Regions from separate parts of the Oceanisphaera sp. genome, predicted to be linked through region 2. Evidence: predicted binding sites of a transcription regulator. Region 2 holds the regulator's gene; each other region holds the start of a gene.

What was found. Region 2 encodes sigma-54, which starts transcription at its own class of promoters, with help from an activator protein. Its sites were predicted from a motif close to TGGCACNGTTTTNGCTT; they were not measured.
Region 1: a site for sigma-54 is predicted at 2,169-2,185, ahead of flgF (flagellar basal-body rod protein FlgF). Genes of this name have one in related genera too.
Region 3: a site for sigma-54 is predicted at 4,889-4,905, ahead of dksA (RNA polymerase-binding protein DksA). Genes of this name have one in related genera too.

Annotation. Positions count from the first base shown of each region.
Region 1 covers NZ_JBQDEX010000047.1:8,076-18,151, forward strand. Annotated here, with positions in the region: gene ACTHY5_RS06170 (flagellar hook assembly protein FlgD) at 1-385, shown strand, start outside; gene flgE (flagellar hook protein FlgE) at 397-1,689, shown strand; gene flgF (flagellar basal-body rod protein FlgF) at 2,289-3,032, shown strand; gene flgG (flagellar basal-body rod protein FlgG) at 3,044-3,832, shown strand; gene flgH (flagellar basal body L-ring protein FlgH) at 3,859-4,548, shown strand; gene ACTHY5_RS06195 (flagellar basal body P-ring protein FlgI) at 4,694-5,797, shown strand; gene flgJ (flagellar assembly peptidoglycan hydrolase FlgJ) at 6,341-7,321, shown strand; gene flgK (flagellar hook-associated protein FlgK) at 7,331-9,295, shown strand; gene flgL (flagellar hook-associated protein FlgL) at 9,305-10,076, shown strand, end outside.
Region 2 covers NZ_JBQDEX010000026.1:10,380-20,455, forward strand. Annotated here, with positions in the region: gene murA (UDP-N-acetylglucosamine 1-carboxyvinyltransferase) at 1-718, opposite strand, end outside; gene ACTHY5_RS04045 (BolA family protein) at 732-992, opposite strand; gene ACTHY5_RS04050 (STAS domain-containing protein) at 979-1,263, opposite strand; gene mlaC (phospholipid-binding protein MlaC) at 1,260-1,898, opposite strand; gene mlaD (outer membrane lipid asymmetry maintenance protein MlaD) at 1,925-2,398, opposite strand; gene mlaE (lipid asymmetry maintenance ABC transporter permease subunit MlaE) at 2,405-3,184, opposite strand; gene mlaF (phospholipid ABC transporter ATP-binding protein MlaF) at 3,174-3,974, opposite strand; gene ACTHY5_RS04075 (KpsF/GutQ family sugar-phosphate isomerase) at 4,199-5,173, shown strand; gene kdsC (3-deoxy-manno-octulosonate-8-phosphatase KdsC) at 5,173-5,724, shown strand; gene lptC (LPS export ABC transporter periplasmic protein LptC) at 5,721-6,269, shown strand; gene lptA (lipopolysaccharide transport periplasmic protein LptA) at 6,238-6,768, shown strand; gene lptB (LPS export ABC transporter ATP-binding protein) at 6,771-7,496, shown strand; gene ACTHY5_RS04100 (RNA polymerase factor sigma-54) at 7,545-8,996, shown strand; gene hpf (ribosome hibernation promoting factor) at 9,019-9,306, shown strand; gene ptsN (PTS IIA-like nitrogen regulatory protein PtsN) at 9,309-9,755, shown strand; gene rapZ (RNase adapter RapZ) at 9,765-10,076, shown strand, end outside.
Region 3 covers NZ_JBQDEX010000053.1:3,789-13,864, reverse strand. Annotated here, with positions in the region: gene hrpB (ATP-dependent helicase HrpB) at 1-1,635, opposite strand, end outside; gene ACTHY5_RS06690 (diguanylate cyclase domain-containing protein) at 1,867-3,258, shown strand; gene thpR (RNA 2',3'-cyclic phosphodiesterase) at 3,313-3,852, shown strand; gene sfsA (DNA/RNA nuclease SfsA) at 3,869-4,630, opposite strand; gene dksA (RNA polymerase-binding protein DksA) at 4,921-5,373, shown strand; gene gluQRS (tRNA glutamyl-Q(34) synthetase GluQRS) at 5,380-6,303, shown strand; gene pcnB (polynucleotide adenylyltransferase PcnB) at 6,407-7,729, shown strand; gene folK (2-amino-4-hydroxy-6-hydroxymethyldihydropteridine diphosphokinase) at 7,726-8,217, shown strand; gene panB (3-methyl-2-oxobutanoate hydroxymethyltransferase) at 8,232-9,026, shown strand; gene panC (pantoate--beta-alanine ligase) at 9,056-9,901, shown strand; gene panD (aspartate 1-decarboxylase) at 9,959-10,076, shown strand, end outside.

The DNA of each region.
Region 1 (10,076 bases), on a different contig from region 2:
TGATGTAGCTTATTGGGATGAGTCTGAGCCCATAGAAGGCGTGGCCGTTACCGGTGAGGGGGCAGACAACGTAGTTATTCGTATCGAAAACGAAGAGGGCGAGCTAATACGCTCTATGAGCTTAGAAGGGCCCCAGCGGGGTAACGTCCCTTTTACTTGGGACGGACTCAACGATCAGGGACAGCCAGTTGGTACTGGCCGTTATAAGGTGAAAGTGAGTGGCTTGGTGGATAACCAGCGCGAAGATTTAAATGCCTTAACCTTTGGCCGAGTAGACAGTGTCACTTTGGGCAGTGCCAATAGCCCTACCTTGGTTAACTTATCAGGTTTAGGGGGCATTCCCTTAAACCAAGTACTTGAAATTGCCGGCAATAAAGCCGCGTAAGGAGCACATAAATGTCTTTTAATATAGCCCTTAGTGGCGTTAACGCGGCGCAGAAAGATTTGGACGTGACGGCCAATAACATTGCCAACGTTAATACGCTGGGATTTAAAGAATCTCGCGCTGAGTTTGCCGACGTATATGCCAACTCTATTTTTGCCAATGCTAAAACTCAAACCGGTAGTGGTGTACAAACCGCCGCCGTGTCACAGCAGTTTCACCAAGGTGCGCTACAGTTTACCAATAACTCGCTAGATATGGCGATTAACGGTAGTGGCTTTTTTGTGATGGCCAATGAAATGGACACCCTAGACCGCACCTTTACCCGTGCCGGTGCCTTTCGTCTTAATGACGAGGGTTATGTCACTAACTCACAAGGGCATTTCTTACAGACCTATAAAGCTAACGAAGATGGCACGCCCGCAGGGCTAGGGATTAATAGTACCCAGGCGTTAAAAATTCCTGATAAAGCCGGTCAGCCTCAAGCGACGGAAGAGGCAAGAACAGGCATTAACTTACCCACTAAAGCGGATGCGATAGACAGAGCGGGTATAGCTTTTGATGCCACCGACTCTGCTACCTATACTTCATCGACTTCCATGACTATTTATGACTCTATGGGAGATACTCACACGCTAACTCAGTACTTCACTAAAACTGGGCCTAACCCTAATGTGACACCTCCTATTACAGATAACCAGTGGGAAATGCGAGTTGCCGTCGATGGGGTGATGAAAAGCGATTCATCCACACCGCCGGAGAACAGCTTAACCCTTGAGTTTGATAACAGTGGTTCCTTAACGGCTCCTTTACCGACAGAGTTTGAAACTGAAGCGTTAGGCTTTACTAATGGTTCAGATCCTAATCAGCAGATAATGATCAAAGTACCGTCCGCCACGCTTAACTCGGGCGCGTTTGAAGTAACAGAGTCTACCCAAGACGGTACCACAGTCGGTCGTTTAACCAAGGTCGATGTTGGCCCAGATGGCTTAGTGCAAGCGACTTACAGTAATGGTTCAACTGAAAACCTAGGCATAGTGGCCATGGCGCGCTTCCCTAACGAGCAAGGCTTAACACAAATTGGTGATACCCAATGGCGCGAGTCTTTGCTATCGGGTGATGTGGTGACTGGTCAACCTAATACCGGGGTGTTTGGTAAAGTGAGTGTGGCGGCATTAGAGCAATCTAATACTGACTTAACCTCAGAGTTGGTAGACTTAATTACCGCGCAACGTAACTTCCAGGCCAACTCTCGTGCCCTAGAAGTGAACAGCACCCTACAGCAGACCATACTGCAAATACGTTAAAACATAGCTTTCAGCCGTAAGCTGTCAGCTATCAGAAAAAAACACCGCTCCTTTAACAGAGCGGTGTTTTTTTACGTAAAGCGGCGTTAAATGTACCGCTTCCCTAAGTGTGCCGTCATTGCGAGGAGTGCAACGACGCGGCAATCCAGCCAACAAACAGTTCTACGCCTTACGTTAAACGCGGTACGAAAAATCAACCCTGTTTTACCTTTAACGTAGGGCGTACAGCGGTAGACGTAGCGCTCCCCGAAGGAGTTGGCTGACAGCTCCCAAAAAGGGTTAGCTTGGTGCTTGGCGCCGGGCGCTCGGCGCTGCCTGTTTTCTTTAACGTAGGACGTACAGCGGTAGACGTTTCGCTCTCTTTTGAAATGGATTGCTTCGTACCTCGCAATGACCCAAGTGCTGGTTTTGCCTTGAAGCTCGGCGCTGCCTGTTTTTTTAACGTAGGGCGTACAGCGTTAGACGTAGCGCTTTCTTTGTGGCATTAATCTTGCATTGTATTTAAGCAATAGTGTAATAAATTAACGGTCAGTGGCAGAGCCTTGCGACTGTTCAGCATTAATCAGTATGTATTCGGCTAACAAACCGACGGAGCTGAAATGGATCATTTACTTTATATTGCCATGTCTGGCGCCAAAGAAAACATGCACAGCGTGGCCGTACGCTCCAACAACTTGGCCAACGCCAATACCACCGGCTTTAAAGCCGATATGGAGCAAGCTCGTGCCATGCAAGCCTTTGGCGAAGGTTTGCCAACCCGGGTATTTGCCATGACAGAGCGACCTGGGCAAAGTTTTGCCTCTGGCCCCATACAAACCACGGGACGAGATCTTGACGTTGCCGTAGCAGGTGACGGCTGGTTGGCGGTTGAGGCAAAAGATGGCAGCGAAGCTTATACCCGATTTGGTAACTTGCAAGTGACATCCGAAGGCTCACTGCAAACCAGTACCGGCCTTAATGTGCTAGATGATGGCGGGGCGCCTATTTTTTTGCCACTACCATTAGAGAAAATGGAAATAAACAAAGACGGCACCATCTTTGCGCGCCTAGAAGGTGAGCCCGTTAATGGCGGCGAAGAATTGCAGCGTATTAAAACGGTACTGCCTAATAATGCAGATATAGAAAAAGGTACCGACGGCCTATTTCGCCGTAAAGACGGGCAAGCAGAAGCCCCGTCTGCCGATGTACAGCTATTGGCCGGCGTACTTGAAGGCAGTAACGTGAACCCCGTAGCCGAAATGACCCATTTAATTGATTTGCAGCGCCGCTTTGAAACTCAACTAAAAATGATGAGCCATGCGGAAGAAAACGATAAAGCCCATGCTCAGCTGCTGCGCATCTAAAGGAGAACATCATGAACCCCGCATTATGGATTAGTAAAACCGGCTTAGATGCACAGCAGACTAATATCTCAGTGACCTCTAATAACCTAGCTAACGCCAGTACCGTAGGCTTTAAAAAAGGCCGCGGTATTTTTGAAGATTTGCTCTATCAAAATATTCATCAGCCCGGTGGCCGAGCTACTGCCGACACTAACTTACCCTCTGGCTTAATGTTAGGGGCGGGTAGTAAAGTAGTGGCCACGCAAAAAACCTTTACTCAAGGTAGCGTGCAAACCACAGATAATGCGCTGGATGTTATGATTGATGGCCGTGGTTTTTTTGAAATGTTATTGCCAGACGGCACCACAGGCTATACCCGTAACGGCCAGCTAGCACTTAACGAAGAAGGCGTAATTGTTAGCCCTGGTAATGGTTACCCTATTCAGCCAGAAATGCAGATACCAGATAACGCACAAAGTATTAGTGTGGGTACCAATGGTGAAGTGTCCATCCAAATAGCAGGACAAGCCGAATCACAAATTATTGGTCAGCTGATTATTAGTGATTTTGCCAACCCTGCAGGCTTGCAGCCAAAAGGGGAAAACTTATACCTAGAAACTCAATCTAGTGGCGCCGCTATGCAAGGTATTGCCGGTGCCGACGGTTACGGCACCATTAAACAGGGCATGTTAGAAAGCTCTAACGTCAATGTTACCGAAGAGTTGGTAAACCTAATACAGGCCCAGCGAGTATATGAGATGAACTCTAAGGTGATTTCAGCCGTTGATGACATGATGGCCTACGTTAACCAGCAATTATAATGGTGAGCAGTAAAAGGACCAATATGATGCAAATGAATTTAGCCTCTTTTAGCTGGGTCGTGTTAGTGCTTTTGGGATTGGCGGGGTGTACCAGTACGCCTTATACCCCTAAGCCGGATGATCCTGAATTTGCGCCGGTTATCCCAAGCTTAACTGAGCAAGAACTTGAACCTAGCGGCTCTATTTTTCAGGATAATTACGCCAACAATTTATATTCCGATATTAAAGCACATCGAGTGGGCGACATTATTACTGTCGATCTCGCTGAGTCGACCCGAGCTCAAAAGCAAGCCACTACTAATCAGGCAAAAGACTCAAACGTAAACATTAACGCACCTAGCTTAGGTGGCGTGTCAGCTTCCGTAGCTGGTTATCCATTGTCTGCGTCTTTGTCTTCAAATAATGAGTTTGATGGCCAAGCCAACACCAATCAAAGCAATAGCTTACAAGGCAGCATTACCGTGAGTGTGGCTCAAGTGTTAGCCAACGGTAATTTAATGGTGCAGGGCGAAAAGTGGATCATGCTTAATACCGGTGAAGAGTATGTGCGTATTAGCGGCATGATCCGCCCGCAAGATATAGAGTCTGATAATCGTATAGCCTCTAACCGCGTCGCTAATGCTCGCATTTATTACGGTGGTACCGGTGATTTTGCTAACACCCAGAGCCGCGGCTGGCTGGCCAAATTCTTTAACAGCGAATGGATGCCTTTTTAAAGCAGCTTGAAGCCGTATTTTGTAGGGTCGAATTCATTCGACCTTTGATGATTGCTGTTGCCGTCATCCTGATGACCGTCAGGATCTTGGTGTTAAGGTTTGGTAGGGTCGAGTTCATTCAACCTTTAAAGTTCAGGAGAATTACATGAAACAGCTCACCGCCATATTACTGAGCTTGACCTTATTAGCTGGCGCTTTAATTCCTGCTCACGCAGCACGAATTAAAGATATTAGCTCGGTAGAAGGGGTGCGTGCCAACCAACTGGTAGGCTACGGCTTAGTGGTGGGCTTACCCGGCACCGGTGAGCGTAATAACGCCTTTGCCGCACAAACCTTTAGAACCATGCTCAATAACTTTGGCATTACAGTGCCAGAAAATATGCGCCCCAAAATGAAAGACGTAGCACCGGTGGCCGTACATGCTGAGTTACCAGCGTTTGCCAAGCCTGGGCAAACTATCGATATTACCGTTTCGGCCATTGGTGAAGCCAAAAGTCTACGCGGTGGCACACTGTTACAAACCTTCTTAAAAGGGGTTGATGGGCGAGTGTATGCACTGGCACAAGGCAGCTTAGTTGTGGGTGGCCTAGGCGCAGAAGGGGCTGATGGCTCCTCGATTATGATTAATATTCCTACCGTTGGCCGTATTCCGGGTGGCGCTATGGTAGAGCGCGAAGTGCCTAGCTCGTTTGGCCGGGGGGATACTATTACTTTTAACCTGCATCGTTCCGACTTTACCACGGCCAAGCACATGGCCGAGGCTATTAATAACTTGGTGGGGCCTAACAATGCGCAAGCAGTAGATGCCACCTCGGTGCGGGTGTATGCCCCCCGAGACCCAGGCCAACGCGTTAGTTATTTATCCACCTTAGAGAACTTAGTGGTTGATGTGGCCGATGAGGCCGCCAAAATAATTATTAACTCGCGCACCGGTACCGTGGTGATTGGCCAAAGTGTGCAATTAAAGCCGGCGGCCATTACCCATGGTGGACTCACTATTACTATTTCAGAAAATCCACAGGTGTCTCAACCCAATGCGTTTGGTGGCGGACAAACAGAAGTGGTGCCTAATAGTAATATTAATGTAGAGCAAGAAGACGGGCGCATGTTTAAACTGGATACCGGCACCACATTAGATGATTTAGTACGCGCCGTTAACCAAGTAGGCGTAGCGCCAGGCGATTTGGTCGCCATATTAGAAGCCCTACGCCAAGCCGGCGCCATACAAGGCGAGTTGGTGATTATTTAAAACAGCACCTAGCGCCCAGCGCCCAGCAAAACAAAAGACAGAGTGTTTTGTAGGGGCCAATTCATTGGACCAAAACGATGGTAGGGCACAAAGATCAACGCGAGATCTTGACGCTCAGCAGAGTATCTGGAGCCGATATTTGTTTTGAGCCGTCATTCTGATGACCATCAGAATCTTGCACTTATGCCGTCACCCTGACGAAAGTCAGTATCTCGATTTTAGGTTTTAGGTTTTAGGTTTTAACACCAAGAGCGAGATACCGTGGTGACACGGTATGACGGCACAAGACCAGAGTGGTGTTTGTATTTTGAGCCGTCATCCTGATGACCATCAGGATCTTGCACTTATGCCGTCATCCTGACGCAGGTCAGGATCTAGGTTTAGGTTTAGACATTATAGGGTTCAATTTATTGGACCGTTTTTTCGGTTTAACGGCAAGAGAGGTCTTTTCAGATTTTTCCGTGTATTCCGTGGCAGATAGGTTTTAGGTTTTTCTTACAGCTGACAGCTTAACGCTTACAGCTATGTTTTCAGGAGTAGCGCATGAAACCGGTCGATTCATACAATAACAGCTTATTGGTTAACGACATTCAAGGGTTAGATCAACTGCGCCAACAAGGCTTTGCCGAAGACAGAGGCAAAGCGCTAGACGAAGCTGCTCGTCAGTTTGAAAGCCTGTTTACCCAACAACTGTTTAAATCGATGCGCGCTGCCAACAAGGTGTTTGAAGCCGACGGCCCAATGAACAGCCGCTATACTGAACATTATCAAGATATGTACGATCAACAAATGTCGTCAGAGCTGAGCCGTCGCGGCAGTTTAGGCCTAGCTGATTTAGTGAGCAAACAACTGGGGGGCGAACAAACACAAGCCCAACCCGAAGCTCGTCATTTTGATCTTGCCGACGTGCGCCGAGTACAAGGCAAAATAGTACGGCCATTAGACGCAGAGGGTGTTGAAAAGACCGTTGAAAAGGCTAAGCAAAAAGCCCAACCGCCATTACAAGCTGCCGTTAATAAAGATGCCGTTGTGTACAGTGCCAGTGAGCCTTTTCGCTCACCCGAAGATTTTGTACGCCGCTTAATGCCCGCCGCTAAAGAAGCCGGTAAACGCATGGGGCTTGCCCCCGAGGCCATGTTGGCACAGGCGGCATTGGAAACGGGGTGGGGTAAAAAAATCATAGGCGCAAAAAATAATAGCTCTAGCCATAATCTTTTTGGCATTAAGGCCGATAACAGTTGGAACAATGAAAAATCTTGGGTAAACACCCTAGAATATGAACAAGGTGTAGCCGTTAAAGTGAAAGCGCCATTTCGAGCTTATGACTCCTTTAACGACAGCTTTAACAACTATGTAGACTTTTTGCATGAAAATCCGCGCTACAGCAACGCCTTGCAACAAACAGAGTCACCCGAACAATATTTTAAAGAGCTGCAACAGGCCGGATACGCAACCGATCCCAAATATGCCGATAAGCTCAGCTCTATTTTTAATACCGTTACTCGCTTGGCAGCACAAGCATAAGGATTCTTTATGGCTGTTGATATTTACCAAACCGGTGTCAGTGGCTTACTGGCCGCACAAGGGCAGTTAGCGACCACTGGTCATAACATTGCCAACGTAAACACCGAGGGCTTTAGCCGCCAGCGTGTAGAGCAAATGACCACCATACAAATGTATTCTGGTGGCCAGTTTTATGGCACAGGAACGCGAGTAACCGACGTGACTCGCATGTATCAAGAGTATGCCTTTAAAGATGTATTAATTAATAACACTGAAAAAGCGGGCGCCGAAGCCCTCTATAATCAGCTGAGCTTTTTAGATCAAAGCTTGGCCGGCGTTAACGAAGGGCTGGCCTCAAGCTTAGATGATATGTATCAGGCCATTAACGCCGTGGTTGATAACCCAGGTAACTTGGGTAACCGAGACTTAATGTTGGCCAATGCCAAAGACATTACCAACCACTTTAACGAGTATTACAGTGCGTTAGAGCAAGAAACGACCATTAAAAACCGTGACATAGAATCGCGAGCCGATCACGTGACCTCGCTCACTTCAGGCATTGCCGAGCTTAATCAACAAATTTTAAATGCCGGTTTAAATGGCTCTCCTAACGACTTATTAGATCAACGCGATCGCCTTATTCAAGAGTTAGGCCAAGAAGTAAAAATCACCACCCTTAAAGACAAAGACGGCATGATCTCGGTGATGCTAGGCGGCCGTGAACCCTTAGTGAGCGGCAACCAAGCCTATGCCATGGAAGTACGCCCAGGCTCACCAGACTCACAGCAAACGGAGTTGTACTTAAGCAACCCTAATAACCCAGAGCATGCTACACGAGTGAAAGGCAGCCAAGCATTAGGCGGCGAAATGGGGGCTTTATTTCATTATCGCGACCAAATATTAGGCCCCAACTTAAGTGATATGGGTAAGGTAGCCATTGCTATTGCCGATGCTTTTAACGAAGTTCAAAAGCAGGGCGTCGATTTAAATGGCGAAGTAGGTAAAAACTTTTTCACCGACATTAACGACCCCGCAGCCCAAGCCAATCGCTTTTTGGGTAGTAATCCCAATATTAGTGGTGCAGTAGAAATTACCGATACCGGTAAATTAACTGGCGGCGAATATACCCTTAAGTATCACGGTGGCGACTATATGCTGACCGATATTACCTCGGGTGAAACCTTTGCGATTAATGCCGCTGATGTGGCTAACACACCGCCCAGCACAGAGCAAACCATCAACCGGCCCGATTTAGGCATTAGCATCACCTTAAGTGATGTGCCCAATAGTAACGACGAAATGCAAATTCGACCCACCCGCCAAGGCGGTAACGATTTAAAAGTCGAACTTAACACCGGTGACCAAATTGCCGCCTCTGGTTCGATTATGGTCGATGCCAACAAAGATAATACCGGCACGGGTAAAGTGGGGGTGCAAGTGGTTGAGCCTACCCCACCAGCCACGGCGATTCCTGAAGCGGATTATCCGCTAACGGTTAAGGTAGAAGACGACGGTGCTGGTGGCGTTAAATATGTGGTGACCGACAAAAATGGCACTTTACCTGCGTTATTCGATGGCCAACCCACAGATGGCAGCATTACCTTTGGCGATGTACAGATGAACGTTCAAGGCACACCTGCCGAGTTTGACCAGTTTGTTATTAAACAAGCCAAAGGCTCAGGTAACAACTCCAACGCGTTGAACTTTGCCGACTTACAAAATAAAAAGTGGCTCGATAACGGCAAGTCGACGGTAACAGACAGTTTAAATAAAACTGCCGTAGAAATTGGTGGTCTAACCAGAAACCAGCGTGTAAAAGCCGAAGCCGCCGGCGCTGCTTATAATCAATCTTACGATCGCATGTTGTCTACATCGGGTGTCAACTTAGACGAAGAAGCGGCCAACCTACTTCGTTATCAGCAGTCTTACATGGCCTCGGCACGGGTAGTTACCGTGGCTTCAGAAACCATGAACACGCTTTTGCAAATACGCTAAGGAATCGTTATGCGCATCTCTAGTTTTCAATTTATTCAGCGTAACCTAGACAACATCAGTGCCCGAACTTCGCAGGCTAATACGCAGCTTGGGCAAATGTCGTCGGGTAAGCGTGTTGAAAAGCCCAGTGACGATCCTGTATCTGCCAACGGTATTCTTAACTACAAGCAAGAACTGCGTAAAATTGACCAATATAATACCAATATTAACTTGGCCGAAAACCGCCTGCGCCGTGAAGAGACCGGCTTAACCAGTGGTGAAAATATTACTCAGCAAGTTAAAGAGCTGATGCTTAAAGCTAATAACCCGGCCATTACGCAAAATGAACGTGACGCTCTTAAATCTGAGTTAGAAAGCCGAGTAAATGAGCTGTTAGATATTGCTAATAGTAAAGACGAGTTTGGCCAAGCTATTTTTGGTGGTTTTCAGACTGATAGCGACCCTTTTACTTTCGATAACCAAGGCAATATTGTTTATAACGGTGACAGTGGCGAGCGCCAAATGGTAATTGGTGACAGCGTAAAAGTAGAGCTTAACCATAGTGGCGAACACGTCTTTGGTAGCGTACCTAACCCGCGCGGTGATTTTACCGTAGATTACCAATTAGGTAACGAACCAAGAGAAGATCAGGTAAAGGTTGAAAGTGCCACTATTACAGATCCTGGTACTTTTGGTGATCAAAAAAAATACACCGTTGAGTTTGTTGGCGTAACACCAGCAGATCCTGATTCAGAAGAAGTGTTTTACCAAGTTAAAGATGAAAATGATAATGTAATATTGC
Region 2 (10,076 bases):
CTAAGAAGGTACCGGTTTCGATACGATCAGGCTGCACACTGTATTCACCGCCGTGCAGTGCCTCTACACCGTCGATAATCAGGGTATCTTGACCAATACCTTGTATTTTGGCGCCCAAGGTATTTAAGAAGTTTGCTAAATCAACGACTTCTGGTTCACGTGCCGCATTTTCAATGGTGGTGCGCCCTTTGGCTAATACCGCCGCCATCATCAGATTTTCGGTACCGGTCACGCTCACCATATCCATTAAAATATGTGCGCCCTGCAAACGTCCATTTACCCGCGCTTTAATGTAGCCATCTTCTACGCGAATATCAGCGCCCATTTGCTCTAGGCCGTGAATATGCAAGTTAACCGGGCGCGCGCCAATAGCACAACCACCAGGCAAAGAAACATCGGCTTTACCAAAACGGGCGACAAGCGGGCCTAATGCTAAAATAGACGCGCGCATAGTGCGTACTAACTCATAAGGGGCTATGTGGCTATTAACAGCACCGGATATCACATATTGCTTATCTTGCTCGGCTACGGTTAAGCCCATAGAGGCCAAAAGCTGTAGCGTGGTATCCACGTCTTTTAACTTGGGTACATTAGATAAAGTGACTGTTTCATCACATAACAGGGTGCCAAATAATATCGGCAAAGCTGCGTTTTTAGCACCAGAAATAGTGACGTTTCCAGTAAGCCGACATGGCCCTTGTATTATAAATTTATCCATTTAGGTTCCCGCCTTAGGAAGGCATAATAAATTTGCGTTCTCGAGCCCACTGCTCGGGAGTAAACGTTTTTACGGTTAGCGCATGAATGGTGTTGTCTGCAATCAACTCCCGTAATGGTCCATTAATGGCTTGCTGTCGCTTTAAGCGACTCATCTCAGCAAACTCAGCAGAGATAGCAATCACATTACAGTGATTACCTTCACTTTTAACATAGAGTTCATCTAAAGGCAGCGCCTGCCGTAATAGTTGTTCTACTTGATTATTCAGTTCCATTTTGGCTCCCGGCAGGGGTGTCGGTTAGCTCAAAAAAAGAGCTAACTCCATATAAATCAGCAAGAGGATAAAAGCTGGCAGGGGGAGTTAACAGCACGAGTGGCTGTTGTTCTGCCGCTAATGCTTGGCTCCATTGCACTAAAAATGCTAAACCAACAGTATCTATCTCACTTAAACCACTTAAATCGGCTTGGCGATGAGTAAACAGGGTTTGGCACTGCGCCCAATAAGACGCAATATACTGGCGTGTTAATGGCTCGGTCAGCTTCATTCTTTACGTTCCAAGGGAGTAACCGGCTTGTTGGTATGAGCATGTAACTCTTGAGTGACTTGCTCAATTCCTTTTTGACGAATAAGGCCGCTGAGTTCACCTTGCTTTGCAGACAACAAGCTAATGCCCTCAGCAATCATGTCAAATACGCGCCACTCGCCAGTACGATTATTTTTGCGCAGCTTAAACTCCAGCTGAATAGTCGGCTTGTTTGGCTCTAATACCGCCACCGGAATAGAGACCAATTTGTCTTCATCCGTTACCTGACCGGTACCAATATCTAAGGTTTGATCGTCATACGCGGCCAGTGCATCAGCATAAGTTACCACTAAATACTCACTAAAGGCGTCTACAAACTGTTCCCGTTGCTCTGCCGTGGTGTCGTTAAGTTGCTTACCAATAACCCGATAGGCAGAAAAGCGTACATCTACTCCCGGTAGCATTTCTTCGCGCACTATAGTGCGCAAGTACTTAGGGTCAGCCTTAATTTTTTGCTGTTCGTTATTAAGTCTATCAAAAGTGCTTTGTGCCACTTCGTCCATTAGCTGATACGGGTTTTCTAACGTTAAGGCAGTAGCCAAAGGTGCCCAAGTACCGGCTATTAATAGTAGACCTGAAACTAATAATTTTTTCATTGTGTGCTCCAATAAGGTGCTACGGCTTAGTTATCACCAATAGAATAAATAAACTTGCCAATCAGCTCTTCTAACACTAATGCAGATTGAGTATCAGTAATAAAGTCTCCATCGCTTAACATACCAATCCCCATGTCTTCGTCGGCAAAGCCTGGGCTCAACCCTAAGTATTGCTCACCTAATAGGCCTGAGGTTTGAATGGCCGCCGTGCTGCTTTCAGAAAAATCACCTGCGCTGCGGCTCACCGTTAACGTAATAACCGGTACTTGGTCCTTTTCGTCAAGTTGTATATCGCTTACTCGGCCTACCACAACCCCTCCCACTTTAATGGGTGAGCGTACTTTTAGTCCGCCAATATTATCGAACTTAGCATAAAGCGTGTAAGTCTCGCCTTGCCCCTTAACATTCACTCCAGCCACTTTAAATGCCAGCAGTAATAGGGCACCAATTCCGGCTAGCATAAAGCAGCCAACACTTAATTCTAATTTGCTGTATTTCATCTCATTTTATCCAAACATGACGACGGTAAGCACAAAGTCGAGCCCCAATACCGCCAAAGAAGAATGAACCACAGTACGGGTCGTGGCTTGACTGATCCCTGCTGCAGTTGGCTTGGTATCAATACCATTAAACAACGCAATCCAGGTTACAACGAGGGCAAATACCAAACTCTTGATAAAGCCTTGCATTATATCTTGATTAAACTCCACCGCCGATTGCATAGCAGACCAAAATCCGCCTTCATCAACGCCTAACCAGTCTACGCCAACTAATTTAGCCCCCCAAATACCAACAAGGCTAAACATCAGCGCCAGTAAAGGCATACTGATCATGCCGGCCCAAAAACGCGGAGCCACCACTCGGCGCATCGGATCAATGCCCATCATTTCTAGACTGGATAACTGCTCTGTCGTTTTCATTAAACCAAGCTCAGCGGTAAGCGCCGATCCGGCCCGCCCTGCAAATAATAAACCAGTCACCACAGGACCTAATTCTCGCAGTAAAGACAGCGACACCAAAGGCCCCAGCATGCCATCGGCACCAAAGTCGACTAAAACGTTATAACCTTGTAGTGCCAGCACCATACCAATAAACAGGCCAGAGACTAAAATAATGGCAACCGACTGCACGCCCACCACGCGTAATTGCTCCACCAAGAGTGGAAAATGCTTTTTCGGTTGCGGGCGACCGACTAAGGCATGAGTTAGCATAATGCCGGCGCGTCCGCCCGCCGTCACACTGTCGATGCCACGACGGCCCAAGCGCCCTATTACATCAATCAACATGCGTTAACGACTCCCTAAATGATGGCGCTGGATAATGAAAGGCCACAGGCCCATCGGCCTCGCCTTGTAAAAACTGCACCAGCTGCGGATCCCGCTGCAAACGTAACTCTTCAGGGGTGCCCGCGGCTATGACTTTTTTATTGGCAATAATATAAGCATAATCTGCAATGCTCATCACCTCATCAACATCGTGGGTAACCACAATCGAGGTCAACCCTTGCGCCTTATTAAGCTCGGCAATGAGCTTTACCAACACCGCCATACTAATAGGATCTTGGCCAGCAAAAGGCTCATCATACATAATTAATTCAGGGTCTTGAGCAATCGCCCTGGCCAGCGCAGCACGCCGAGCCATACCACCAGATAACTCTGAGGGCATTAAATGTGCAGCACCACGCAATCCCACAGCTTCTAATTTCATTAACACTGTGGTTTCGATAATGGCATCAGGCAATCCACTGTGTTCGCGCAACGGAAACGCCACATTCTCAAATACCGACATGCCGGTAAATAAGGCGCCACTTTGAAAAAGCATTCCCATGCGCTGACGCTCTTGATACAAATGCGAGCGCCCCATGTTAGGGATAGACTGACCATCAAATAAAATCTCACCACTGTGTGGCTTAATCTGGCCGCCAATTAAGCGTAACATGGTGGTTTTACCAATACCGCTCGGCCCCATAATGGCGGTAATTTTACCTTTAGGGATCTGCAGGTTAATACGGTCGTATAAGGTCCGATCACCGTGGCCAAAGCAAAGATCCTTTATTTCTACTAGGTTCTGGCTCAAACTGATTCCCCAATGAAAAGAAGGAATTGTATGAGTTCCCCGATCGTTCAGCAACCCAAAAGCGCCATAGCTTGCATTCAGCTCCCTGTTCTCATCTTTAAACACCTCAGTGAGGCGCCAAGCCTTGACGTCAATACCGCCAGAAATGCTAACTGGTTATTTTGTTAGTCGCATATCATCACCAGCTTTTCTATAATAGAGGCGCCCTACCTGCGGAGAACAAGATGACAGCGGAATTTGATTACCAAAAAACAGCCCAACGTGTACTCGATATTGAAAAAGCCGCCATTGATGGCTTATACCAGTATTTGGATCACGCTTTTAATCAAGCTTGTAGCCTAATGTTACACTGCACCGGTAAGATCGTCGTCACCGGCATGGGAAAATCGGGCCACATCGGCCATAAAATAGCCGCAACGTTAGCCAGCACAGGGACACCGGCTTTTTTTGTCCACCCCGGCGAAGCCAGCCATGGTGACTTAGGCATGATTGGCAAAGATGATGTGGTGATTGCCTTGTCTAACTCGGGTGAAAGCAGTGAAATTATTGCTCTATTACCTGTGCTTAAGCGCCGCGGTATTCCACTGGTGTGCCTTACCGGTAACCCCGCATCAACCATGGCGCGAGAAGCAAATTTTCATTTATGCACCCACGTAGAACAAGAAGCTTGTCCATTAGGCTTGGCCCCTACAGCCAGTACCACAGCCGCACTGGTGATGGGCGATGCATTAGCAGTGTCATTACTCGAAGCGCGTGGCTTTACGGCCAACGACTTTGCACTTAGCCACCCTGGTGGAGCATTAGGCAAACGCTTGTTATTGCGGGTCGCCGACATAATGCACCAAGGCAATAGTGTGCCTAAGGTAACACTCAATACCCTTATAATTGATGCGCTACTGGAAATTGGTCGCACCGGTTTAGGCTTTAGTGCCGTGGTTGATGAACAAGCGCGTTTAGTCGGTATTTATACCGACGGCGATTTACGCCGTACTCTGGATCAAAAGATAGATGTGCACCACACTATGATTAAGCAAGTGATGACAACAAGCTGCACCACAGTCCATGCCGGCATGCTCGCAGCAGAAGCGGTACAGCTAATGGAAGAGAAAAAAATCAGCGGCCTGCTGGTGCTCAATGAAGATCACCAGCCCATTGGGGCCTTTAATATGCATGATGTATTGTTGGCAGGAGTTATTTAATGGAAGAGTCTGGCTTATATGGTCCTGTAGCCACCACAGTATGGCGCAACTTGGCTAAAGTGCAGTTACTGATTTGTGATGTAGACGGTGTGTTATCTGACGGTAATATTTACTTGGGCAACCAAGGTGAAGAATACAAGAGTTTTAATACCAAAGACGGTTTTGGCATAAAAGCCCTGCAAAATATTGGCATCACAGTGGCTATTATAACGGGGCGCAACTCCACCATAGTCGCCGAGCGCATGGCCTCACTGGGTGTAGAGCATGTTTATCAAGGGCAAAGCGATAAGATGCAAGGCTATCACGCTCTCATGACCGACTTACACCTAACCCCAGAGCAGGTTGCCTATATTGGCGATGATGTAGTGGACTTACCGGTAATGCAACACTGCGCCTTGGGTGTCGCTGTGGCTGATGCGCACCCTAAAGTGCGCCAGCAGGCAGACTATGTGACTCACTTAAAAGGTGGCCAAGGGGCGGTACGTGAACTGTGTGATTTGATACTAGAAGCCCGAGGACAATTAGCTCATGCCCAAGGTATGAGTATATGAGCCGTCAAACGGGGTGGTTTTTCGGCCTATTTGTATTGGCATTAGCCTGCTGGCAGTGGTTTAAACCCAGTGATGAACAAGTGATTACCCAGCAGAACTATCAACCTGATTTTATCGCCAAAAATTTGGTGAGTGTGCAATATAACAAACTGGGGTTGCCCTATCGTGGATTAGAGGCCGAATACGCCGAGCACTACCAACCACTGGCCATGACCCTAATGGAAAAACCTGTTATCTTGCTTTATTCACCTAGTGGCCAGCCCCAATGGCAACTGAGTGGTGATGAAGGCATGTTAAATACAGACGACAACCTGGTGTTAAACGGCACTGTGGTAGGTAAAGGGCTGCAAGCGAACAGCCCCGTCAAAACTTTAACAACCGAATATCTCGAGCTGGACTTTATTAATAACCAATTGCGATCTAATCAAGTAGTACAGTTAACTAGCCCAAACTATCAGGCACAAGGCAGAGGTTTGCTTGGCAAAATCGATCAACAAACGGTGGAATTACTGCATGATACCCAAGCAACGTATATTACTCCTTAGCGTGAGTAGCCTGTTAGCATTGAGCCTCAATGGGGCTCATGCTAAAGAGTCTGACTATAATCAGGCAGTCACTATTGATGCGGGTCGTCAACTCGTTGAACTGGCAGACAACAAAGTGACCTTCACTGATAAAGTGGTAGTAAAACAAGGTACCTTAGATGTGCGTGCCAGTAAGTTAGTGGTGATTCGTAATGATAAAGGCCTGCAATCTATGACGGCCTATGGCGCTCCTGCCACCTATTACCAAGTGTTAGACAGTGGCGAGCCAATAAGAGCTCAAGCTAATCAGATTAATTACGATATAACGTCTCGCACCATGACACTGCTAAACAATGCACAAATCAAGCAAAACGATAATATAGTGACGGGTTATCGTATTCGTTATTTTATCGACAAAGAGCAAATGGAAGCCGAAAGCCAAGGCGGGCAAGATCGGGTAACCACAGTGTTTTTGCCTGAAAAGCAACAAAAATCGACTAAAGATGAGGCTCAAAAGTAATCATGGCCACGCTAAAAGCGCGCAATCTCCAAAAAAGTTACAAAGGGCGTCAGGTAGTAGCTGATGTCAGTATGACAGTAAATACCGGCCAAATTGTTGGTCTGCTTGGCCCCAATGGCGCCGGCAAGACCACCTCTTTTTATATGATTGTGGGCTTAGTACAAAGCGATGCCGGCAGTATCGCCATAGATGAACAAGATATTAGTCATCAACCCATGCACTTACGGGCCCGCAGTGGCATTGGTTATTTACCGCAAGAAGCGTCTATCTTTCGCCGTTTAAGTGTATCTAATAACATAATGGCGGTATTAGAAACACGCAAAGATTTAAGCTCAGACGAGCGCACAGAAAAAATGGAACAACTACTCGAAGAGTTTAATATTACCCATATTCGAGATAATACCGGCATGAGCTTGTCCGGTGGTGAGCGCAGACGAGTGGAGATTGCCCGCGCACTCGCCGCTGATCCCCGCTTTATTTTGTTGGATGAACCTTTTGCCGGTGTCGATCCTATATCAGTACTCGATATTAAAAAAATTATATTGCACCTGCGAGACAGAGGCTTAGGCGTGTTAATTACCGACCACAATGTGCGTGAAACGCTTGATGTGTGTGAACGCGCCTATATTGTTAGCCAAGGCCACCGTATAGCCGCTGGCACACCAGCCGAAATACTTAATAATGAACAGGTCAAGAAAGTCTATCTTGGTGAGCAATTTAGCCTCTAACGGCACCGCTGTAGCCATTCGCGGTTGATATGGAAGGACTTTTTTACAATGAAGCCAATTCTTCAATTACGCATGGGCCAGCAGCTGACCATGACGCCTCAGCTGCAACAGGCCATTCGCCTGTTGCAGCTATCGAGCTTGGAGTTGCAACAAGAAATTCAACTTGCACTTGATAATAACCCCCTGCTTGAGCAAGAGGAGCAAGACGAACAGAGCGAGGCAGAATCTCAAACAGCAGCCCCTCAGCAAAATGATCAGCTAGCCACCGACAAAGCGATGGAACAGCACCAGCTATCAGATGATTTGCCAATGGACACCCAGTGGGAGGAAATTTACACCGCTTCGTCTGGTAGTACTAACGCAGGCTTACCTGAAGGCATGGACGATACGGTGTACCAAGGGGAAACAACCGAAACCTTACAAGATTACCTGTTATGGCAGATGCAACTGACCCCCTTTAGCGATACCGACCAAGCTATCGCCTTAGCGATTATTGATGCCATTGACGACGCCGGCTATCTCAGCCTAGATATAGACGCCCTATTAGCCAGCGTATCAGGTGGGGAGCAGCATATTGAAGCAGACGAGGTGGAGGCGGTACTTAAACGTATTCAACATTTTGATCCTTTAGGTGTTGCAGCACGCAGCGTACAAGAGTGCTTATCAATTCAACTCCATGCCCTGCCCCACGACACCCCATGGCTAAGTGATGCCCTAGCAGTGCTTGAGCATCACATGGATTTGCTAGGTAACCGCGATTACCGTACCTTGCAGCGTAAGGCCTGCCTTAAAGAAAATGAGCTAAGAGACGTATTAGCGCTAATTCAACAGCTTGAGCCGAGGCCGGGTAGTCGCATACTGCAGTCAAACTCTGAATATGTAATCCCCGATGTAGTGGTCAGCAAACGCAAAGGCACTTGGGTGGCCGAACTAAATACAGATGCAATGCCAAAGGTGCGACTAAACCAAACCTATGCCGCTATGGCAAGCAGTGCGAAGGGCACAGAAGATAGCCAGTACATTCGCAACCACCTGCAAGATGCTAAGTGGTTTATCAAAAGCCTAGAAAGCCGAAATGAGACCTTACTCAAGGTTGCTAATTGTATTGTTGACCAACAACAGGCATTCTTTGAGTATGGAGCAGAGGCCATGAAACCCATGGTGCTCAATCAAGTGGCCGATGTGGTAGAAATGCACGAATCCACCATCTCGCGAGTGACCACACAAAAATTTTTACACACGCCAAGAGGCGTGTTTGAGCTGAAGTATTTTTTCTCCAGCCATGTAGGAACCGAAAGCGGCGGAGAATGTTCATCCACCGCTATTCGTGCTTTAATCAAAAAATTAGTCGGAGCAGAAAACCCGGTTAAGCCGTTGAGTGATAGCAAAATTGCTCAACTGCTGGCTGAGCAAGGGATAAAGGTGGCGAGACGCACCATCGCTAAATATCGAGAGTCGCTGGCCATCCCCCCTTCCAATCAACGTAAACGCCTGATGTAGGCCGACCTAGAAGGAAGACATTATGCAAATAAATTTGACTGGACACCATGTAGATATCACAGACTCATTACGTGATTATGTTAACAGCAAGTTCTCTCGTCTAGAGCGCCATTTTGATAATATAACCAACGCACACGTCGTTCTTACCCTAGAAAAAGTGCAAAAAGTAGCTGAAGCAAGAATACTGCTTAGCGGCGGTGAAATTTTCGCCAACGCAGAAAGTGAAGATATGTACGCCGCGATAGACAGCTTAATTGATAAGCTCGATCGCCAAGTCATTAAACACAAAGAGAAGCTTAAGCAAAAATAACCATGGAAGTCGCCGATATATTAAGCAGGGATTGCACGCGCAGTGCAATCCCCTGCACAAGCAAAAAACGCGCTCTGGAAATCATCAGTGAACTAGCCGCCCAGCATCTTAACGTTAACAGCCAGCAGTTATTTGACTGCCTGTTAGCCAGAGAAAAAATGGGTACCACCGGCATAGGTAATGGCATTGCCATTCCTCATGGCCGTATTAGTGATGATAACCAAGCCACCGCCGTGTTACTGACCTTTGCTGAACCAGTAGAGTTTGATGCTATTGATAATCAGCCGGTCAGTTTAGTATTTGCACTGCTTGTACCTGAACAAGAGTGTAAGCAACATCTTAAAACACTGTCATTGATTGCCGAAAAGCTCAGTGACAAACAGATTTGCAAACAGCTACGTCAAGCCAGTAGTGATGACGAGCTCCATCAAATCATGATTTCTTCTTAAGGGGGAACTATGCAGCTGGTAATCGTCAGTGGTCGTTCTGGTTCGGGAAAAACCGTCGCGTTACGGGTACTTGAGGATTTAGGCTATTATTGTGTCGATAACCTGCCGGTAGAGCTCTTACCCGATTTGGTTAAAATGCGGCGCAACAAGCCCGGCGAAGTAGCTGTGAGTGTTGACGTACGTAACCTCCCCGACAGTAATGAAAAAATGGAAAGCTGTTTAGACCAAGTTCGTAATATAGAAGGTGTAAGCCTATCAAATATCTTTATTGATGCCGATAATGCCGCACTTATTCGCCGCTTTGGTGATACCCGCAGGCTA
Region 3 (10,076 bases), on a different contig from region 2:
ATTGCGCCCTAAAGCGGCTATTGCCAGCATTTCTTTTCCCTGTAAGGGACTGGTTTGGGGCAGGTCGGCACTTAATCCCCCCGCTAAGCCATAACGAGCTTGCCGGCCTGACTGGGGGCGCAATAAACTTACCCAGTCGGGTCTGGCGTTCGCCAATAAGGCACCAACATACTGGCCAGTGGGCTTAGATTCGGCGGCTGTTAATCGGCTAAACCAGCGTCGTGCCGATGGCTTTAATGACGATTGCCGTGCCAATATTTGTCCCGATAAAGGCCCAGCCCCCCAATGCCCTTCTTCTAATAATGCCACCAAATACACACCATCGGCCAAGGCCCCCTGATGACCTTGTTGCTGCCAAGCGTGAGCGCTAAGTAACAACTGCCCCAGCCAGGGCTCGCAGCCAAGTTGCCATACTTGCTGCCCTAAGACGGTGATTTTTCCATCAGCTAATAACCCAAGCTTCGCCAATTGATGATGTGCCGCTGCCAACAGGGGCGGCGGCGGTGGCGTTAATAGCGATAATTGCTCAGGCGGCGCGCCCCACGCGGCACATTCCAGTACAAAACTGGCTAAATCACTTTGCTCAATTTCAGCAGGGCGCCTCGGAGCGAGCCGCGCTTGCTGCTCTTGGCTCCACAGCCGCACACAATGGCCTGGCTGTAAGCGCCCAGCACGGCCAGCACGTTGCGTGGCAGACGCTTGGCCTATTTGACGGCTATATAAGCGGGTCATACCTGATTGCGGCTCAAACTCAGCACGGCGCTCTAACCCCGAGTCCACTACTATGCTAATGCCGTCTATGGTAAGGGAGGTTTCTGCCACATTAGTCGCCAGTACCACTTTACGCCGTCCATTCGCAGCAGGCGCAATTGCCGCTTGTTGCTCTGCTAAAGACAGTCGACCATATAAAGGCCTCAGCTCTACATTAGAATCGGTTTTATCCGACAACAAAGTAAGCAGAGCATTAATCTCTCGCTCACCGGGCAAAAAAGCCAAGGCGCTGCCACTGTGTTGGGTTAAGGCCATCAAAATGGCACGCCCCATAGCTTCATCTAGTCTGGTGTGTTGATTGCGCGGCTGGTAACTTACGTCAACCGCAAAACTGCGCCCTGCACTGCTAATGCTGACCGCCTCGGGTAACAGCTCGGTGAGCGCCAGCCCTTCAAGGGTGGCCGACATGATGATAATGGTGAGATCATCACGCAACGCTTGGCACTCTAAGGCAAATGCTAATGCCAAATCCGCTTGTAAGCTGCGCTCATGAAATTCATCAAAGATCAGCATCTCAACACCGCTTAGCTCAGGATCTGCCTGCAACATACGAGTGAGTACGCCCTCGGTGACTATTTCTAATCGAGTTTGTTTGCCTACTCGACTTTCACCACGCATCCGATAACCCACCTGCCCGCCGGGAGCTTCACCCAATTGCGCCGCCAAATACTGAGCAATACTGCGGGCTGCCAGCCGTCTGGGCTCTAGCATAATAATGCGCCCGGTTATCTGCTGTTGCTTTAATAGCCACAATGGCAGCCAGGTAGATTTACCCGCTCCAGGCGGAGCTTCAATAATAATTTGAGAAGCCGAAAGCGCCGCGTGCAGTTGCGGCAGTACTTCAGCAATGGGCAGCTGATTCACAAGATTACCTAAGGGGAAGTGACTCAGATATTATGCCAAAAAGACCGACCCAGCGCTATATGACAGGGGGTAATCACGCGCTGCCACAAGCAAGATAAGTGCGGTGGCTGTTACTGAAATAAAATTGTTATTTAACGTAAAAGTAATACAATTATTTAAGACAATGCTGTCAACGTTATCTAAGAACAGCAAATACCCTAATATGTATTCTTAGAAAGTAAGGTAACAGGGATGTTTCAAAAAAGACTCAGCAGCATTTATCCATTTATTATATTTATTTTAGTCTTGGCTGCGGGATATTACTATACTCATTTGAGTATTACCGCACAACGAAATGAACAAAGGCTATTACTAACAGAAGTGATTAGTGCACAAGTGGCCGCCATAGAGCGACACTTGAGTCACTCACTCTCAACCACTTATATTTTGGCGCACGAAGTTCGGCGCAGCCAAGGGCAACTTAATGACTTTGAAGCGTTTGCAGAAGGTATACTGCAAACCTTAGGAGGCGTGGCCAGCTTACAACTCGCACCTCGCGGAATTATAGAGCGAATTTACCCCTTGGTGGGTAATGAAGAGGCCATTGGTCATCATTTATTGAACAGTGACAACCGAAAAAAAGAAGCATTAGAGTCTATTAACAGTGGGTTGCTCACCTTGTCTGGCCCCTTTATGCTGCGCCAAGGAAAAGTCGGTATTATAGGCCGTAAACCTATTTTTTTGGAAAGAAAAGGCGCACCGGCATTTTGGGGATTTGCCATGGCCGTGATCTATTTAGATGAGCTACTGTCACTGACTGAACTCGATAAACTACAAGCAAAAGGATATGCCTATCAACTCTCGCGTACTCACCCAGATACGCTTCAGGAAGATATATTTACCCGCTCTAATCACAATTTACATCAACTCATCGTTAATAAAGATATTCGTATCCCAAATGGTGAATGGCACATGGCAATTAGCCAGCAAACTCATTTCCCTTCGCAATGGCTCGTCGGTATCTTGCTGAGCCTGTTAGCAGCCAGTTTATTTTCATTTATTGCACGGCGTATGTTATTAGAACCAGACAGGTTACGGGCGTTAGTTGATAAACAAACGCTGCAGCTCGCGCAACTGGCTTTTAATGATGAACTAACCGGCTTAGCTAATCGGCGCTCAATAACAGAGCAACTAAACACCGCCATACGCTATACTGAGCGCGATAATACTTGCTTGGCGTTGCTGTATTTAGACTTAGATAATTTTAAATGTGTCAATGATACTGTCGGCCATGAGGGGGGCGATCATTTATTAATAGAAATTGCACAGCGCTTACAAAACACCGTAAGAGCGAGCGACATCGTGGGTCGTTTAGGGGGAGATGAATTTGCCATTATTTTAACCCATATAGAAGATCAAGAAAGTGTACGTTTAATCGCTGAGAAAATCATTGAACAAGTCTGTATTCCTGTACAATTAAAGCAATATCAAGCCAAAGTGGGTGCCAGTATTGGTATCAGCATTAGTCCAACAGACGGCAACAGCGGTGAAGCGTTAGTGCGCAATGCGGACTTGGCTATGTATCATTCAAAATGGTCGGGAAAAAACCAGTTTTCGTTCTTTTCAGATGACATGCGGGGCTAATAAAATGTGGCACATGCTCACACTAAACTGGCCTCACTCAAGTAAGGAAGTGCATTGTTAACTCAAAAGAGTCCTTTATTCTTGGCGTTTCCTGCAAACGCTATCGCCGCGCCCCTACAGAAGCTACAAGATAGGCTGGCTTTACCTGGTCCTCGTACTCCTAGTCACCAACTGCATTTAACATTGCGTTTTTTAGGCAAGCTCAATAACTCTCAATTAAACTCACTCTTAAAACAACTTCCTCGTATGCAGCTTCCACAATGCCAGTTAACGCTTAACCAGCTAGGCGGTTTCACCCGTTCCAAAACAGTATGGATAGGGCCAAAGCACATACCTGAGTCATTAATGTCATTTTACCAAGATCTTAATAACCGATGCGGCTCCTTAAAGCTCGCTCCCCCTCATAAAGCATATCGACCTCACATTACCTTATTTCGCCCTCACAATTTAGCCGAGTTATCCGCATTACCCGCGATTACCCCCATTAGCTACCACCTTACTCAGCTGGCGCTATATCGCTCTATTCCCAGCGCACAAGGTTCTGACTATGAAATACTTGAGTCGTGGGCGTTAAATGAACAAACAAGCGATTAGGACTAGTCACTTTACCCTACTCTACAAACGGTAGCTCTTGCACCAAGCGCATGCCCTGTGGCGAAATATCGGCACGCCAAGCCATGCACTCCACGCCCATGGCGATGGCTTCAGACACTAACGCCCCATATACGGGGTCAAGATGGTGGGCTGGGCTGACCTGCTTAATGCCGGTATGCAACACACAAAATAGCAACACAGCACGCTGCCCGTCTTGTACACATGCCATCAACTCTCGCACATGTTTTTGTGCTCGCACGCTTTTAGTGTCAGGAAAAAAGCCCCGCCCTTGTGCCTGACAAGTAGCTGAGTCAGATAACGCATTGTCCTCTAATAAAGTGACGCTTTTCACTTCAACATAACAGTCTAGTTCACCGGCTTGGCACAATAAAAAATCGATTCGGCTACGCTCATTACCATAGGGCTGTTCAGCTTTTATATCGCCATAATGCGCCAAAGTTGGGATCATACGTAGTTTGAGTGCCTCGCCCACCAATGAATTCGCCCGTGCAGTATTGACACATATAAAATCACCTGCTGGGTTTTCAACTAACTCCCATGTATGAGCATATTTACGTTTGGTATTATCAGAGGTTGAATAATACACAGGCCAGCCCGGCTCAGCACAGCCGGTCATTTTGCCAGTATTCGGACAATGAATAGTAATAGTGTCACCTAGTGTTGTCCCTGCGGACGTTATATTCGGCTTTATATCAGCTAAAAAGCGCTTATAACGCTGTATAAGCAGCCCCTGTTGTAACGGTGAAGAAAACTGCACAATACCTCCTATCATTTATCATCTAAAACAGAAATTTAATATCGGGATACATCTTAACCGCCCTTGAAAAGAGCCTTTTTGCCCCCATATGGTTGTGTTACCAAATAAGCGGCTCTCTGTTACTTTGAGTATCCGGTTCGCTTAACCAGTAACAAAATGGGTTACATCAAGTTTACAGCACTATTTTTACAGAAACGGCAATACGCGATTGCCTTATTGTCGCGCTTTCTGTATAGATAGCCGCTTCTTAATATTGGTTGGCGCTATTATAGCTTTTTAGGAGATACGGAATGCCAGCAGTTGAAACCAAAAAATCTCTCGGTATTCTGGCCATTGCCGGTGTTGAGCCCTACCAGGCGAAGCCCGACGAAGAATACATGAACGAAGAGCAGAAAACGCACTTTCGTAAAATTCTGGGTGCTTGGCGCAATCAATTGCGCGAAGAAGTTGATCGCACCGTAGGCCATATGAAAGATGAAGCAGCCAACTTCCCCGATCCGGTGGACAGGGCCGCTCAGGAAGAAGAGTTTGCACTTGAATTACGCGCCCGTGATAGAGAGCGCAGATTGATTAAAAAAATCGATAAAACTCTGCAACAAATCGAAGAAGACGACTTTGGCTTCTGCGAGCATTGTGGTGTAGAAATCGGTATTCGTCGACTAGAAGCCAGACCTACAGCCGATTTATGCATCGATTGTAAAACCTTGGCCGAAATCAAAGAAAAGCAAATGGCCGGTTACTAAGCGAGTATGAATAACCGTGCGCCCAAGCCTTATATTGGGCGCTTTGCTCCCTCACCGAGTGGCCCCCTGCATTTTGGCTCACTAATTGCTGCGTTAGGCAGTTATTTGCAAGCCAAAAGTCAGCAAGGCTTATGGCTACTGCGTATCGAAGATTTAGATCCTCCGCGAGAAGTACCTGGCGCGGCAGATTCGATTCTGCGTACTCTGGATGCGTTTGGTTTACATTGGGATGGCCCTTTGGTGTACCAAAGCCAACGTCTTGATGCCTATCAGGCGCTTCTAGACAGCTGGGCAGATGCAGAGCTAACCTATTATTGTCATTGCACGCGTAAGATGATTGCTCACAGTGGCGGATTTTATAATGGTCATTGTCGCCACTTAGCATTAGGTAGCAAAGAAGCTGCCACACGCTTGATAATGCACCAGCCGGTTTATCACTTTGATGACCAACTGCAAGGCACAATCAACATTAATCGCGATTTGGCAGAAGAAGATTTTATTGTGCGCCGCCGCGATGGCTTTTATGCTTATAACTTGGCTGTGGTGGTTGACGACGCACAAGCAGGCATAACCGAAGTGGTACGCGGAGCAGATTTATTAGAGCCCACAGGTCGCCAGATTGCACTTTATCGGTTACTTAAACTGCCGGTTCCTCATTGGTTACATTTGCCACTTGTATCTCACGATGGCCTTAAATTGTCGAAGCAAAACCATGCCCCCGCATTGGATGTTCATAATCCAAGCCAGGCGTTATGGTCAGCGTTGTGCTTTCTGGGGCAGCAGCCGCCGGTATCGTTAATCAAAGCCGACGTGAATGAGTTGCTGAGCTGGGCTTGTCATCATTGGCGCTTAGACAAAGTACCAAACAAAATCAATGTTGAACTCTCATGCGTTGGTAGTTCGCATTTTCACCACTCTGCGCTATTATAGTGCGCCAATTTTTTTAGCTTAAGGCCTTGCGAGGTGTCCTATTTTTTCCCAGATTGCTAGCTTTTGTAAAAAGCTGCTGACCCGACAACAGGAGGCGTTGCCCTTGCAACCCCTAGTGTTAACGCGCGACCAACATGGTATTTCGCGCAGTCAAATCAGCGAAAACGCCCTAAAAGTACTGTATCGCCTACACAAGTCTGGCTTCGAAGCCTACTTGGTCGGCGGTGGGGTGCGTGACTTGCTACTGGGCAGACAACCCAAAGACTTTGACATTGCCACCAGCGCCACACCAGAACAAGTGAAGCAGCTGTTTGGTAATAGCCGCTTGGTAGGTCGCCGTTTTCGCTTGGCACATATTTTATTTGGTCGCGATATTATTGAAGTGGCGACTTTTCGTGGCCATCACCATCAAGTCAATAACAGCAAAGACATGTCATCTCAGTCATCAGAAGGTATGTTACTGCGCGACAATGTGTATGGCACCATTGAGGAAGATGCCGAGCGTCGTGACTTTAGTGTTAACGCCCTGTATTACAACATTGCCGATTTCAGTGTGGTGGGGTTTTCTAATGGCCTACAAGATTTAGAAGAACGGCGACTTGAGCTAATTGGGGACCCTGAAACACGCTATCGTGAAGATCCGGTACGCATGATCCGTGCGGTACGTTTTTCGGCCAAATTAGACTTAACTATTAGCCCGCGCACCGAGGCGCCTATTCGCGAGCTGGCCCCTTTACTGTCGGATATACCCCCGGCACGCTTGTTTGAAGAAACTCTTAAGCTACTAATGGCCGGTTATGGTCTAAAAACCTATCGCACCTTAAAGTATTACGGCTTGTTTGCGCCTTTATTCCCAGAAGCTGCAGAAGTGATGGGCCAAGGGGATAATAACTACGGTCGTTTTCTTGAATTAGCACTGACTAATACCGACGAGCGTCTTGCAAAAAATATGCGCGTCACGCCGGCCTTTTTATATGCTGCACTATTATGGGGCCCAGTAGAAACACGCACCCAGCAGTTTATGCATGAAGGGGGCTTGAGCTATTACGACGCCTTTATGATGGCCATGGATGAAGTGCTGAGCCGCCAAGTAAAAAGTGTGGCGATTCCCCGTCGCTTTAGCTCTGTAGTTCGTGATATTTGGATGCTGCAAGACCGTCTTAACAGACGCAGTGGCAAGCGCCCCCATCGTCTTTTAGAGCACCCTAAGTTTCGTGCTGGGTACGATTTTCTCCTGCTCAGAGCCGAGTTAAACCCTAAGCTGACTGAGCTGGCCGAATGGTGGACTGAGTTTCAAGAAGCAAACCCCATTGATCGTCAACAACTATCGCGTCAAGCCAAAGCAAAACACAATAAATTTGGTGATAGCTCAAGCAAGCCCCGTAAGCGGCCACGCCGGCGCCCGCGTAAGAAAAAAGAAGCATGACCACGGTTTTTATCGGCCTAGGGGCGAATTTACAGCAGCCTTTAGTGCAAATTAGCGCAGCACAACACGCCTTAGCCGAACTTGCTAAGGCGGGCACACTGCAGCACTCACCGCTGTATCAAAGCCAACCCATGGGGCCTGCCGATCAGCCGCTATATACCAATGGGGTATCTGTATTTGATACCGCTTTGTCGCCTCTGGCACTACTCGATGCGCTGCAAGCCATAGAGCAGGCTCAGGGGCGAGTGAGAAAAGATGAGCGATGGGGGCCACGCACCTTAGACTTAGATATATTGCTGTATGGCGACCTTATTATGGATGAGCCGCGCCTGACAGTGCCTCACTATGGTATGAAACAGCGCGAGTTTGTTCTCTATCCTTTGGCCGATTTAGCACCTGACTTAATTTTGCCTTGTGGCAGTGTACTGGCAGAGCTTATACAAGCCTGCCCCACTAATGGACTGACCCTTCTACCTTCGCAGTCGTAGTAAAGGAATAACTCATGAGTAAAATAACCACAGCCCGCCTGCTTGCCATGAAGCAAGAGCAGCAAAAAATTGCCATGATCACCGCCTATGATGCCAGCTTTGCTGCATTATTCGATAAAGCCGGTGTGCATGCGCTATTAATTGGTGATTCGTTAGGCATGGTGCTGCAAGGTGAAAGTAGCACCTTAAAAGTCACGGTAGACGACATGGCTTACCATACTCGCTGTGTGGCGAATGGCGCTGAAAAAGCGTTGATTGTCGCCGATTTACCGTTCATGAGTTACAGCAATCCAGAGCAAGCCTGTAGCAATGCCGCCAGCTTAATGCGAGCGGGCGCCCAGATGGTGAAGTTAGAAGGTGGCGCTTGGCTTACAGAGACAATCACCCAGCTCACCCGCCAAGGCGTACCCGTTTGTGGTCATTTAGGCTTAACCCCCCAATCGGTGCATGTGTTTGGGGGCTTTAAGCTACAAGGCCGAGCGGCAGAGCAAGCGGCGCAAATAAAGCAAGATGCCAAGGCGCTAGCCGCCGCAGGGGCCCAGTTGTTGGTGTTGGAGTGTGTACCGACTCAACTGGCAAAAGAGATAAGTGAGCAGCTCTCGATTCCAGTGATTGGCATTGGTGCCGGCCCTGATACCGATGGTCAAGTGCTGGTAATGCAAGATGCGTTAGGCTTAACCAGTGGTTATGTACCTAAGTTTACCAAGAATTTTTTGGCTGAACACGGTCAAGTACCCGCCGCCATTGCCGCTTATGTTAATGATGTAGCCGATGGACGCTTCCCAGGCCCTGAGCACAGCTTTAATTAACCGAATTAAACAGAGAGTATTTTGCTGATATGCAGCTACTTGATAATATTGCAGCCTTAAGAAATACCATCACCCACTGGCGACAACTTGGCCTACGTATTGGTTTTGTGCCAACCATGGGCAACTTACATCAAGGTCATCTTGCGCTTGTAAAAGCGGCACAACAGCACTGCGATAAGGTGGTGGTGAGTATTTTTGTTAACCCAATGCAATTTGATAGTGCCTCAGACTTAACTGCTTATCCACGCACTTTAGCGCAAGATTGCGCACACTTGGGCTCACTTGCCGATGCGGTGTTTACGCCAACATCTGAACTAATGTACCCCAATGGCCAGCAGCAACACACTCGAGTCACTGTGCCTGGTATTGCCGAGGTATTAGAAGGTGTACTCAGACCAGGGCACTTTGATGGCGTGAGCACAGTGGTCTGCAAGCTATTTAATTTAGTACAGCCAGATGTGGCATATTTTGGTGAAAAAGACTACCAGCAGCTGGCCTTGATCCGTACTATGGTAAGCGACTTAAATATGCCGATTGATATCATCGGCTTGCCAACAGTGCGCGACACAAATGGCTTAGCGCTCAGTTCACGCAATGGTTACTTAACCCCAGATGAACTAAAAAAAGCGCCCGAGCTCGCCGCCAGTATGCGCCATATTGCCGAACAAATTACTGCAGGTCAGTCTGATATGACCGCCTTGGCCAACCAAGCAAGTGCTCATTTAAATAGCCTCGGCTTTCGTACAGACAGCATAGATATAGTGGATGCCAATACCCTGGGCCCCATTACTGAACGCAGCCAAGCGGCGGTGATTTTAATGGCAGCATTTCTTGGCAAAGCCAGATTGATAGATAACCAAGTCGTCCCTTTATAAGTTTTGTTAGCAGGGCCATTCCCTCTCGGCTTACTAATTACCATGGAGATAAGATTAATGGATATGCAACGCATCATGCTCAGAGGCAAATTACACCAAGCCCGAGTCACTCACGCTGAGCTTAATTACGAAGGCTCTTGTGCCATCGATCAAGACTTACTCGATGCGGTCAATA